One region of the Pseudomonas gorinensis genome, then DNA from elsewhere that is predicted to be linked to it. Evidence: riboswitches for the same ligand, from Rfam matches in the RefSeq annotation. Region 1 holds a riboswitch; each other region holds the start of a gene.
The links. A riboswitch is a leader RNA that binds a small molecule or an ion and turns the genes downstream of it on or off. The one in region 1 is predicted to bind cobalamin.
Positions count from the first base shown of each region.

Region 1 (4,452 bases):
GGCGGCGCTTTCGGCGATGCCGTAACAGCCGGTGTGGGCAAAGGCGACCGCTGATTTATGGCTCAGACGGCCTTCATACGCGGCCAACTGTTCGGCGCTGAAGCACTGCAATGGCAGGTTCAACCTATGCGCCAGGGCCAGTAACCCCGGCTCGTCCTGTTTGCGGTCGAGACTCGCCAGTGCGGTGATGTGCTGGCGCTCGATACCCGCTTCGGCGAGGGCCGTGTCAAACAGCGCCAGCAGGGCGTGCAATTCGCAGCCCCGCTGGCAACCGAGGCCGACCGCTAGTTTCATGCCGAGTATTGATCGTCGCGGTTGCGGCGAAACAACCAGGCGCTGATCAGGCCCAGGGCCAGCCAGAAGGCGACGTTGGTCAACTGCGAGGCGATCTTGAATTGTGCTTCCAGTGCCTCTGGCGCCAGCATCGAATGCACTTGCGGCTGCGGGGCGCCGATTACGTGAGGCACCACGAGGATCGCCACGCCCAGCCCTTTAAGCAGCCAGTTGCCACCGAACACCAACAGCGCAATACCGGCCGCAGTGGAGGCGGCCGTGCCGATCCACCAGATCTGGCGTTGCGCCAGGTCGGCGGCGGCCGTGCCCGGCAGCTCGGGCGGCAGGCCCAGGGTCGGCGCCAACACAAAGGTCGCGTAGCCGGCCAGGCCCCACAGCAAGCCTTGGGCCGTGCGGGTCGGTGCGCGCAGGGTATAGAGGCCGGCCAGCATCAGGGCGAAGCCGACGGCGACCACCAGGTTGCCGCCGGTGGTCGACAGCACGCGCTGCCAGCCGTCTTCCGGTTCCCAGGCTTCGGCGTCATGGGTGTGCGCAGCGGCGCCAGCGGCATGCTCGTGCACGACTTCAGTCGCGGCCGGGGCCTTTTCGAAGGTTTCCGCCTGCAGAATCAGCGGAGCGACCCAGAAGCTTTGCAGCAGTGTCAGCAGCAGGGCGGCCAGCAAGCCGGTGAACCCTGCGGTTTGCGCAATACGTTTGATCATGTCGGCAGGTCTCAGTGGCACGGGAACGCGGCGCTGTGGCGGGTATCGTGGGCTGCGTTGTGCACCGCCTCGATATGCGAGAACCCGGCGAAATACACCAGGCACGCGCCCAGGATCGAGGCGCCGATGGCGGCGGTCAGGCGTTGGCTGAGGGTGGCGGTACTGCTGGCGGTGTGCGAAGTGCTGCTGATGATCGACATGGCGCGTCCCTATCGTGTTCAGGGTGAAACGAGCGCATGCAAACCCCGCGAGCCGGGCACGCAGGGTTTTAACAGCGCCCGCCCACCGCGGGTTTGTTATCTGATGTTATTCGGGCCGGTCTCCGGGCTTGCGAGGGACACTGGGTCTATAAAGCGTCGCCTTCCCATGCCGTACAGGCACAGTGGATCTGACGCTTCACTCGCTTACCGTTGCGGGGGCAGCACCGGACTGGTCATAAGGCTATGACTCACCGGTTTCCCGTTTCACCCTGTGAAGGGCACCCGAAACAAGGCGTGTAGGAAAGCATGCAGAGCGACGGTAGTCAAATTGACCGAGCCCCTGTAGCCTTGCACCTTCGAGGTTCTTCGGCCCAGGCCGAAGCTAAGAAGGGAACGCGGTTCAAGCCGCGGCTGCCCCCGCAACTGTGAAGGGTTTATCTGACTGCCACGCCACTGCCATTGCGGCGGGAAGGCGCAGCCAGCGCCGGTCGCAAGACCCGCAAGCCCCAAGCCAGGAGACCTGCCTCGCAACCGATTTTCCAATTCAACCGGGCGGGGTGATCCGGTGACGAAATCTGCTGCTGCGCGCCACGCAGGGCCTATCGTCCCGTATGCCCGCCCCCAAGGGCATCCGATGAAAACACTGGCCAAACTTCCCGTCACTATCGTTACCGGCTTTCTCGGCTCGGGCAAAACCACCTTGCTGCGCCACATGCTCGACAACGCCCAGGGCCGTCGCATTGCGGTGATCGTCAACGAATTCGGCGAGTTGGGCATTGACGGTGAGATCCTCAAGCAATGCTCGATCGGTTGCACCGAGGAAGAAGCCAACGGCCGCGTGTATGAACTGGCGAACGGCTGCCTGTGCTGCACCGTGCAGGAAGAGTTCTTTCCGGTGATGCGCGAACTGGTGGCCCGTCGCGGCGACCTCGACCATATCCTCATCGAAACCTCTGGCCTGGCCTTGCCCAAGCCCCTGGTGCAAGCCTTCCAATGGCCGGAAATCCGCAGCGCCTGCACCGTCGACGCGGTGATCACCGTGGTCGACAGCCCGGCGGTGGCCGCCGGCACCTTCGCCGCCTTCCCGGACCAGGTCGACGCCCAGCGCAAGCTTGATCCGAACCTGGACCACGAATCGCCGTTGCATGAACTGTTCGCCGACCAGTTGGCCAGCGCCGACCTGGTGATCCTCAACAAGTGCGACATGATCAGCCCCGAGGACCTGGCCCGCGTGCGCCTGGAAGTCGCCGAAGAGCTGCCACCCGCGGTGAAGATCGTCGAAGCCAGCAGCGGTCGCCTGCCCCTGGACGTGCTGATCGGCCTGGGCGCTGGCTCCGAAGAGCATATCGACGGCCGCCACAGCCATCACGATCATCACCATGACGGTGAAGACGACCACGATCACGACGCGTTCGACTCCATCTCCATCGACCTGCCCCAGGCCGATGAGGCACTGTTGCTCGACGCGCTGACCCAGTTGGTGGTGCAGCACGGCATCCTGCGTGTCAAAGGCTTCGCGGCGATTCCGAACAAGCCGATGCGCCTGCTGATCCAGGGCGTGGGCACGCGTTTCGACAAGCACTTCGACCGCGCCTGGGGGGCCGACGAGGCGCGCATCACGCGCCTGGTGCTGATCGGCCAGGCGCTGGACGCGGCGGGCCTCGAAGCGCAATTGCGCGCAGCGCTCAACGTTTAACCCATGCACCTGCTCAGGACTCAACCCGGCGGCTTCGTCGCGGACGACAATATCGCCGACCTGGGGCAAACCCCCGCCGAGCTGGTGATTCTGTGCAGCGGCGATTCCAGCCTGGCGCTGCTGGCCGAAGCCGCCCAGCAGTTGCCCGAGGACTACCCGAGCCTGCGCCTGGCCAACCCCATGCAGGTGCAGAACCACGCCTCGGTCGATCTGTATGTCGATGAAGTGCTGCGCCATGCCAAGGTCATCCTGATTTCGCTGCATGGTGGCATCGGGTATTGGCGCTACGGTATCGAGCGCCTGGTGGCACTGGCCGAGCGCGGCGTCACGTTGATCCTGGTGCCCGGTGATGATCGCCCGGACCCGGAACTCAGTGGCCTCAGCACCGTGGCCGCTGAGGCACGCGACCGCTTGTGGCAGTACCTGCGCCAGGGTGGCCTGGGCAATGCCCTGGATTTTTATCGCTGCCTGGCCAGCGCTTATCTGCAGCGTGACTACGCCTGGGCCGAGCCACACACTCTGCCGCGTACTGCGATTTATCACCCGCATCAAGCCAATGCCCGCCTCAATGATTGGCAAATGGAGTGGCACCCGGAGTTTCCGGTGGCGGCGGTGCTGTTCTATCGCTCTCATTTGCAGGCGGCCAATACCGGCTTTATCGATGTGTTCTGCCAGCGTTTGCAGGCAGCGGGCCTTAACCCGTTGCCGGTGGCGGTGGCCAGTTTGAAAGAGCCCGGCTGCCTGGCGGTGGTCGAGGATTGGCTGGATGAAGTCAATGCGGCGGTGATTCTGAACACCACCGGCTTTGCCCAATCCAGCCCCGAAGCCCCCCATCTACGCCCGTTTCGCCGCAATATCCCGGTGATCCAGGCGATCTGCGCCCAGGACAACCAGCCCGGCTGGCAAGCCAGCGAACAGGGCCTCGGCCCGCGCGACCTGGCGATGCACATTGCCTTGCCGGAGCTGGACGGGCGGATTATCAGCCGGCCGATCAGCTTCAAAGACCTGGCCTGGCGCAGTGAGCGCAGCCAGTCGGACGTGGTGTGCTACCGCGCCGCGCCGGAACGTATGGACTTTGTTGCCGAACTGGCGCGACGCTGGGTCGAACTGGCGCGGGTGCCGAATGGGGATAAGCGTATCGCGCTGATCCTGGCCAACTACCCGACCCGTGATGGCCGCATCGGCAACGGCGTGGGCCTGGATACCCCGGCCGCCGCGCTGAATATCCTGCGCGCCCTGCACAGCGAAGGTTACCCGGTGCCGGAGACGCTTCCCGACAGCGGCACGGCGCTGATCCATGAACTGCTCGGCGGTGTCACCAACGACCTGGACAGCCTCGACCTGCGCCCCTGCCACCAAAGCCTGGGGCTGGACGACTACGCGGTGATGTTCAGCCGCTTGCCCGAGGCCAACCGCCAAGCGGTACTGGCGCGCTGGGGCTCGCCCGACAACGACCCGATGTGTCGCGACGGCCGCCTGATGATTGCCGGCCTGCGCCTGGGCCAGACGTTCGTCGGTATCCAGCCCGCACGCGGCTACCAGGTGGACGCCAGCGCGGTGT
Region 1 is NZ_CP167125.1:3,376,055-3,380,506, forward strand. It holds gene AB7933_RS15425 (cobalamin biosynthesis protein) at 1-294, opposite strand, end outside; gene AB7933_RS15430 (CbtA family protein) at 291-995, opposite strand; gene AB7933_RS15435 (CbtB domain-containing protein) at 1,007-1,195, opposite strand; cobalamin riboswitch at 1,292-1,496, opposite strand; cobalamin riboswitch at 1,538-1,737, shown strand; gene cobW (cobalamin biosynthesis protein CobW) at 1,830-2,891, shown strand; gene cobN (cobaltochelatase subunit CobN) at 2,895-4,452, shown strand, end outside.

Region 2 (4,452 bases), 2.0 Mb from region 1:
AAGCGCTAGAATCCCTGGATATTGTTGTAATCCGTTCGCGCAAGCTTTGCTTGCGCGTTCTGGTTTTCAGCGTTCGGCAGCGAAAGCCGCATCCAGACCAGGATTGTTCTGCACATGTCGACCTCGGCCCGCCTGATTCTTATTGTTTGCGCCGCGCTCCTCAGCGCCTGCGCAAGCCGCACACCGCCACCCGCTCACGTAGCGGCCAAGCCTAAGCCGGTGTTCAACTATTCCAGCCAAAGTTTCTCGCCTGCTGCTGAAGATGTGCTCTTCCGCGCGCTGGGCCTGGTCGGCACGCCTTACCGATGGGGCGGCAATACGCCGGATTCGGGTTTTGATTGCAGTGGCTTGATCGGCTTCGTCTACCGCGATGCCGCTGGCATCTCCCTGCCGCGCACCACTCGCGAATTGATCGTGATGCGCGCCCAGGATGTCAGCGAAGAAAACCTGCAGACCGGTGACTTGCTGTTCTTCGCCACCGGTGGTGGATCACAGGTCAGTCATGCCGGGATCTATGTAGGCGAAGGGCGCTTTGTGCATGCGCCACAAACGGGCGGTACGGTGAAGCTGGACACCTTGTCCAAAGCCTATTGGCAGAACGCCTACCTGAGTGCCAAGCGCGTGTTGCCGGCTGAGCACTTGGCCCGCAATCCCTAAGCCAGAAACCGAACCCAATGTGGGAGGCAGCAAGCTCCCTCCCATATTTTTTGTGGTGGTCTTGAGAAAAGTTACTTAACTGCAGACACCCGCCACACCTTATTCCCCACATCATCCGCCACCAGCAGGTCCCCCTGCTGATCGATCACCACACCCACCGGCCGGCCCATAGCGTTCTCATCCTTGTCGAGGAACCCGGTCAGCACGTCCACTGGCTGCCCCTTGGGTTTGCCACCTTCGAACGGCACAAAGATCACCTTGTAGCCACTGTGCGGCTTGCGGTTCCATGACCCGTGCTGGCCGATAAAGGCGCCGTTGACGAACGGTGCAGGTAATTTGCTGCCTTCGGCGAAGGTCAGCCCCAGCGAAGCGGTATGCGGGCCGACGGCGTAGTCTGGCGCGACCGCCTTGGCGACCAGGGCCGGGTCCTGTGGTGTGACACGCACATCCACATGTTGCCCGTAGTAGCTGAATGGCCAGCCATAAAACGCGCCATCCTTGACCGAGGTGATGTAGTCCGGCACCAGGTCGCTGCCGATCTCATCGCGCTCGTTGACCGCGGTCCACAGCTTGCCGCTCTGCGGTTCCCAGGCCATGCCGTTGGGGTTGCGCAGGCCCGAAGTGAAAATCCGGTGCTGGCCACTGGCGCGATCGACTTCCCAGATCGCCGCCCGACCTTGTTCCGCTTCCAGGCCGTTCTCGCCGACGTTGCTGTTGGAACCGACGCTCACATACAACTTGCTGCCGTCCTTGCTGGCCACCACGTTTTTCGTCCAGTGGTGGTTGATGCTGCCGCCCGGCAGGTCGACCACCGTGGTGCCGGCCTGCGTGATTGCGGTTTCGCCCGGTTGATAGGGAAAGCGCAGCAGCTTGTCTGAGTCGGCCACGTAGAGGTCGTTGCCCACCAGGGTCATGCCGAACGGCGAGTTGAGATTCTCCAGGAAGACCGTGCGGGTCTCGGCGACGCCATCGTGATCGGCATCGCGCAGCAAGGTGATGCGGTTCGGGCTGGGCACACCGGCACCGGCGCGGCCCATGACCTTTTCCATTACCCAGCCGCGAATACCCTTGGCGTCGTCCGGCTTGGGCGGCGCATTGGTTTCGGCCACCAACACATCGCCATTGGGTAGCACATACAGCCAGCGAGGGTGATCCAGGCCTTCGGCGAACGCTGTCACCTGGGTGCCCGCGGCGGCGGTTGGCTTCATGCCAGCAGGCCAGCCAATGGCTGGGGCGATATTCACGGTGGGGATCAGGGTCTTGTTGGGCTCTGGCAGTTGGGGCGAAGGGCCGGTGCCATCCGATACCTTCAAGGTCGAGCTTTCTCCGCAGGCAGCGAGGGTGCCTGCGACCATGATCAGTAGGGTGAGTCTTGTTTTATGCATGGTTTTCTCCTGAATGCCTGTAAGGGTAGAGGAGTGCTGCGGCACGATGGTTCAAGTGCAAGGCCAGCTTTAATTGACGCTCCCCCCCCAACCCACTAACCTTCGCGACTTGTTTCAGGTGCTCTGTGACCCAAGGGTCGACTGAGTGAAACAGGGAAGCCGGTGAGTGAGCGCACTTGTACACAGTGTTGCCGCAATTCCGGCGCTGCCCCCGCAACGGTAAATGAGTCAAGACGGTGCTATTGGCCACTGTATCGCGCTGCGATATGGGAAGGCGCAGCGTCGGCCTGCTTTCTATAAAGCGAGCCACTCATGAGTCCGGAGACCGGCCTGGATCATCCAACAGCATCACGGTGGGCGATGCTTGGCTGTCTGTTTTTGTTTTTTCCTGCCCGCCGTTTTTGTCCAGCCCCAACGGAGAGCTGCCATGACCGATTCCCCCGACCGCGACGAACGCCACCTGGCGCGCATGCTGCGCAAAAAAGCCGTGATTGACGAGCGCATTGCCAATTCCCCGAACGAATGCGGTTTGCTGCTGGTGCTGACCGGCAACGGCAAAGGCAAAAGCAGCTCTGCGTTCGGCATGCTCGCGCGCGCCATGGGCCACGGCATGCAGTGCGGCGTGGTGCAGTTCATCAAAGGCCGTAACAGCACCGGCGAAGAATTGTTCTTCCGGCGCTTCCCCGAACAAGTGCGCTTTCACGTCATGGGCGAAGGCTTCACCTGGGAAACCCAGGACCGCCAGCGCGACATCGCCGCCGCCGAGGCCGCCTGGGCCGTGTCTCGCGAACTGCTGCAAGACCCGAGCATCGGCCTAGTGGTGCTGGATGAGCTGAACATCGCCCTCAAGCATGGCTACCTCGACCTGGACCAGGTATTGAGCGACCTGCAAGCCCGTCCGCCGATGCAGCACGTGGTGGTTACCGGCCGTGGCGCCAAGCCGGAGTTGATCGAGATGGGTGACACCGTCACCGAAATGGGCATGCTCAAGCACGCGTTCCAGGCCGGTATCAAGGCACAGAAGGGCGTCGAACTTTGAATCAGCCCCGTCATTGTCCGGCCGTACTGATCGCCGCACCGGCGTCCGGCCAGGGCAAAACCACGGTCACCGCTGCGCTGGCCCGTTTGCACCGCAACCTGGGGCGCAAAGTACGCGTGTTCAAATGCGGCCCGGACTTCCTCGACCCGATGATCCACGAACGCGCCAGCGGTGCGCCGGTGTATCAGTTGGATATGTGGATGGTTGGCGAGCAGGAAAGTCGTCGCTTGCTGTGGGAAGCGGCAGGGGAGGCCGACCTGATCCTGATCGAAGGCGTCATGGGCCTGTTTGACGGTACGCCGTCCAGCGCCGACCTGGCGCGGCACTTCGGTGTGCCGGTGCTGGCGGTGATCGACGGCACCGCCATGGCCCAGACCTTCGGTGCCCTGGCCCTGGGCCTGGCGCGTTATCAGCCGGACTTGCCGTTTGCCGGTGTGTTGGCCAACCGTGTCGGCACCTTGCGCCATGCGCAACTGCTCGAAGGGAGCCTCACCGAAGGCCTGCGCTGGTACGGCGCGTTGTCCCGTGAAACCGGGATTGAGTTGCCCAGCCGCCATCTTGGCCTGGTGCAAGCCAGCGAACTGAATGACCTCGACGTACGCCTGGACGCCGCTGCCCAGGCCCTGGGCAACAGTTGTGAAGTTGCCTTGCCGCCGCCGGTGACCTTCGCCGCGCCTGAAGTGATCGAAGCCGAACCGCTGCTCGCCGGTGTGCGCATCGCCGTGGCCCGTGACGAAGCCTTTGCCTTCACCTATGGCGCCAGCCTGGATCTATTGCGGGCGATGGGGGCCGAGTTGCGCTTTTTCTCACCGATTCATGATCGCCAAGTGCCCGAGGCCGACAGCCTCTATCTGCCAGGCGGGTACCCGGAGCTGCATCACCAGGCGCTGGCGGAAAACACCTCGATGCTCGATGCCATCCGTGCCCATCATGCTGCCGGTAAACCCTTGCTTGCCGAGTGTGGCGGCATGCTCTACCTGCTGGACTCGCTCACCGATGTCGACGGCACCCGTGCCGAGCTGGTCGGCCTGTTGCAGGGGGATGCGGTGATGCAGAAGAAACTGGCGGCCCTTGCCCTGCAAAGCGTCGAGTTGCCGGAAGGCGTATTGCGCGGGCACACCTACCACCATTCCCTGACCAGCACCGACTGGCAACCGATCGCCCGTGGCTTGAGCCCCAACGGCGGGCGGGGTGCCGAGGCGGTGTATCGGCAAGGGCGGATGACCGCTTCCTACGTGCACTTCTACTTCCCCTCCAATCCCCGTGCGGTTGCTGCGCTGTTTGCGCCCGACCTTGAGTCAGCCCAGTCCCATGAGTGACAACGCTTTCCCCCCGGCCGAGCGCGACGCCGTTTACCGCGCCATCGCCGAA
Region 2 is NZ_CP167125.1:5,399,802-5,404,253, reverse strand. It holds gene AB7933_RS24420 (C40 family peptidase) at 115-657, shown strand; gene AB7933_RS24415 (PQQ-dependent sugar dehydrogenase) at 729-2,042, opposite strand; cobalamin riboswitch at 2,142-2,390, shown strand; gene cobO (cob(I)yrinic acid a,c-diamide adenosyltransferase) at 2,470-3,081, shown strand; gene AB7933_RS24405 (cobyrinate a,c-diamide synthase) at 3,078-4,400, shown strand; gene bluB (5,6-dimethylbenzimidazole synthase) at 4,393-4,452, shown strand, end outside.
Region 2: linked by a shared signal. The riboswitch ahead of cobO (cob(I)yrinic acid a,c-diamide adenosyltransferase) and the one ahead of cobW (cobalamin biosynthesis protein CobW) in region 1 are both predicted to bind cobalamin.

Region 3 (4,452 bases), 1.7 Mb from region 1:
CGCCCCGTGTGACGCCCGCCAAGGATTTGCAGGACCGGCGTGGCTACGCACCCGACTTTCTCAGCGGCTTCGCCGTGCCGTGGCCCACGGTGGATGAGGCATTGGCAACTGACGTCCAGCCGCTGCGCCTGGACTACACGCATTTCTCGGTGACCCTGTCACGTTCCCGACGGATGGCGCTCTATGTGGGCGTGAATATCGACGGCGGACAGGCGGTGGATATCGTTCGCAGCAACGACACCTGGGCCTACGACGGCCGCCTGCCCATCAGCGCGCAGATTGGCGACGAGCTCTACACCAACAACGGCCTGGATCGCGGCCACCTGGTGCGACGACAGGATCCCAACTGGGGCGACGAGGCCAACACCGCCAACCTCGATACGTTCCATTTCACCAATTGCTCGCCGCAGATGAGCGGGTTCAACCAGAAGACCTGGCTGGAGCTCGAAGACTACATTCTCGACAACACACAACGCTGGAAGGCCCGGGCCACGGTGTTTACCGGCCCGGTGTTGGCCGATGACGACCGTGTCTACCGCGGCGTGAAAATCCCCAAGGCATTCTGGAAAGTGGTGGCCTACCTCGGCGACGACGGCAAGCCCTCTGCCAGCGCCTACATGATCGACCAGAGCCGTGAACTCGGTCAGCTTGATCTGGTATTTGGCCAACTGCGGACCTACCGGCGCAGTGTGATCCAGATCGAGCAATTGACCGGCATCCGTTTCGCCAACCTGGCCGACTACGACGGTTTCAGCAATGAAGAGCGCGCAACGGGGACGCGAATTGAAGCACTGATCCGCGGCCCTGAAGATATACGCCTCTGACCGGCTACCGCGGCTTTATGTGGGCGCGAGCCTGCACGCGCCTACAGAAAGCCGCCATTCGGTTCCCCCTCCCCAGCCCAATCGACTACCATACCGCGCCGGTTCCCAAACGGGACTAATAGGGAATCCGAAGCGCGGTACCCCCGCGTCAATCGGAACTGCCCCCGCAACTGTAGATGCCGAGCCTGCTCCTCAACGCCACTGGATACCCTCCGGGAAGGCTGGAGCCGGGTGACGACGCATCAGTCAGGAGACCTGCCGGCCCAGTAAAACCACTAACCGGCGGGGTGTCCGGGAAGGACATCCTTGGCTGCCTCCACCGCAGCGTCCGAGGGCGTATTTCCGAACCGTACCTCCCCAGTTCCACGTACGGCTCCCAGGAGATTGCCCCATGCTGCCACGCGTTACCGCCCTGCTCACCGGCCTGGGCTTCTGTGCCCTGGCCCAGGCGACGCCCACCCACTACCCGCTGACGCTGGAGAACTGCGGCAGCACTCTGACCTTTCAGCAAGCGCCCGCCCGCAGCGTAACCATTGGCCAGGCGGCGACCGAGATGCTCTACGCCCTGGGTGTGGGCAACACAGTGGTCGGCACGGCGTTGTGGTTCAACAACGTGTTGCCGCAGTTCAAGGCACAGAACGACACCATCGAGCGCCTGGCCAACAATGAGCCAAGCTTCGAAGCGGTCATTGCCAAGCGCCCGCAACTGGTGGCCGCCGAGTTGGAATGGGTGGTTGGCCCACAAGGCGTGGTCGGCACCCGCGAGCAGTTTCATGAATTGAAGATCCCCACCTACCTGCTGCCGTCCGACTGCGAAGGCAAGAACAACCTGGTGGGCGCCGACGGCACACGCCTGGAGCCGTTCCGCATCGACACCATTTATAAAAGCATCAGCCAACTGGCCGAGATTTTCGACGTGCCGGACCGCGGCCAGCAACTGAACGAGGCGCTCAAGGCGCGCCTGGCCAAGTCCGTCGCCACCGCCCGCAACAAGGGCCTCAAGCAGGCCAGTGCGCTGGTGTGGTTCTCCAGCGCCGAAATGGCCAGCGATCCCTATGTGGCCGGCCACAAGGGTGTCCCCGAATTCATGCTGCAAACCCTCGGCTTGCACAACGTGGTGCAGTCCGATGAAGAGTGGCCCGCCGTCGGCTGGGAAACCCTCGCCAAAGCCAACCCCACCTTCCTGGTGATCGCGCGCATGGACCGCCGCCGCTACCCGGCCGACAACTACGAACAGAAACTGGCCTTCCTGCGCAGCGACCCGGTGACACGCAACATGGACGCGGTGAAACACAACCGCATCATCATCCTCGACGCCATGGCCCTACAGGCCAGCGTGCGTACTTTCGATGGGCTCGACCAACTGGCGAGCGCCATCGACAGCTACGACCTGCCCAAATGAGCAGAACGCTTCTCGCCCTGGCGCTGCTGTTGATCGCCATACTGGCCGGCGTAGCCATCGGCGAAACCGCCATCGAGCCGCAGGTAGTGCTCCAGGTGTTGGCTAATAAACTGTGGGCCGCCGGCTACGCGCTGGACCCTATCGACGAAGGCGTGGTGTGGAACTATCGCCTCACTCGCACGCTGGTCGCCGCCGCCTGCGGTGCGGGGCTGGCCACATGCGGGGTGATTCTGCAGTCGTTGTTGCGCAACCCCTTGGCCGATCCCTACCTGCTTGGCATCAGCGCCGGTGCCTCGACCGGCGCGGTGCTGGTGGTGCTGATGGGGGTCGGCGGTGGCTTGATCTCGCTGTCCGCCGGCGCCTTTGCCGGGGCGATGGCGGCGTTTGCGCTGGTGATTTTGCTCGCCCGGGCCAGCGGGTCGTCGAGCGGCACCGGCCAGATCATCCTGGCAGGCATCGCCGGTTCGCAGCTGTTCAACGCGCTGACCGCGTTCCTGATCACCAAGTCCGCCAGCTCCGAACAGGCGCGCGGCATCCTGTTCTGGTTGCTGGGTAATCTCAGCGGCGTGCGTTGGTCGTCGGTGTGGCTGGCGGTACCGGTGGCCGTCGCGGGGTTGGCGGTGTGCCTGTGGCACCGCCGCGCACTGGATGCATTCACCTTCGGCAGCGACTCGGCGGCGTCCCTCGGCATCCCGGTGCGCCGCGTGCAATTTGTGCTGGTGGGCTGCGCGGCGTTGGTCACCGCGGTGATGGTGTCGATTGTCGGCTCCATTGGTTTTGTCGGCCTGGTCATCCCTCACGCCGCACGCCTGTTGCTCGGTACCGGGCACTCACGCCTGCTGCCGGCCAGCGCCTTGGGAGGCGCATTGTTTTTGATTACAGCCGATGTGCTGTCACGCACCTTGATCAAGGGCCAGGTCATTCCGGTGGGCGTGGTCACCGCACTCGTCGGCGCGCCGGTATTTGCGCTGATCCTGATCGGCCGGAGGAATGCGCGATGACGGTGCTGAGCTGCACGGCCCTGGGCTTCAAGGTGCGAGAGGCCCAGTTGCTGCGCGATATTCACCTGCAAGTCCAGTCGGGGGAAACCTTGGGTATCGTCGGGCCGAACGGCTCCGGCAAATCGACCCTGCTCAAACTGCTCGCCGGCTTGCGCGCACCGGCCAGCGGCGAGGTGCACCTGGGTGGTGAGCGTTTGGGCGCGCTGTCCCGCCGCGCCATCGCACAACGCCTGGCGGTGGTGGAACAACAGGCCGACACCGACGATGCCATCCGCGTATTCGACGCCGTGGCACTGGGCCGCACACCGTGGTTGTCGGCGCTGAGCCCGTGGTCCAGCGAAGACGATCGCATCGTGCGCCAGGCCCTGCACGACGTCGACGCCACCCACCTGAGCCAACGCGCCTGGCGCAGCCTCTCCGGCGGTGAGCGCCAACGCGTGCACATCGCCCGCGCCCTCGCGCAACGGCCACAGATCCTGTTGCTGGATGAGCCGACCAATCACCTGGACATCCAGCATCAACTGACGATCTTGAAAGGCGTGCAGGCATTACCCGTCACCACCTTGATCGCCCTGCACGACCTCAACCAGGCACTGACCTGTGACCGCCTGGCCGTGCTGGATCATGGGCGATTGGTGGCACTGGGCAAACCGCTGGAGGTGCTGACGCCGCAACGCTTGCAGGAAACCTTCGGCGTGCAGGCGCATTACCTGACAGACCCGTTCGACGGCGTGCAGATACTGCGGTTGCGCTCGAACTGAGATTTAACAACGCGGCCCAACAGTGTCATCGGGGGCGAGCCCTAATGCCAGTCAGTCAAGGAGGAAAACGGTAACTCTGGAGAGCGGGCTAATTGTGGAAAGCGGGCTTGTTGTGGCGAGCGGGCTTGTTGTGGCGAGCGGGCTTGCCCCGCGTTGGGGCGCAAAGCGGCCCCAAAACCTGACGATTTAATAGGCCTGTATAAACGCGGTGGCCTTACTGGGGCTGCTTTGCAGCCCAACGCGGGGCAAGCCCGCTCGCCACAACAAGCCCGCTTCGTTTTCCTCCTTGACTGACTGGCATTGGGGCAAGGCCCGTCATACGAAAGCCCATGATGGGTACCTCTTGAAGCAAGGGCCCATCAGGCAAGAACCGCGGCAGGTTTACGGTGCTACAGCGATCCGGCGCGCGACCCACGCCCGACTATAGGCCAGTACGTTCTCGGTGATCGCCAACGGAAAATGGA
Region 3 is NZ_CP167125.1:5,114,354-5,118,805, forward strand. It holds gene AB7933_RS23145 (DNA/RNA non-specific endonuclease) at 1-824, shown strand, start outside; cobalamin riboswitch at 907-1,101, shown strand; gene AB7933_RS23150 (ABC transporter substrate-binding protein) at 1,216-2,226, shown strand; gene AB7933_RS23155 (FecCD family ABC transporter permease) at 2,223-3,227, shown strand; gene AB7933_RS23160 (ABC transporter ATP-binding protein) at 3,224-3,988, shown strand; gene AB7933_RS23165 (alpha/beta hydrolase fold domain-containing protein) at 4,370-4,452, opposite strand, start outside.
Region 3: linked by a shared signal. The riboswitch ahead of AB7933_RS23150 (ABC transporter substrate-binding protein) and the one ahead of cobW (cobalamin biosynthesis protein CobW) in region 1 are both predicted to bind cobalamin.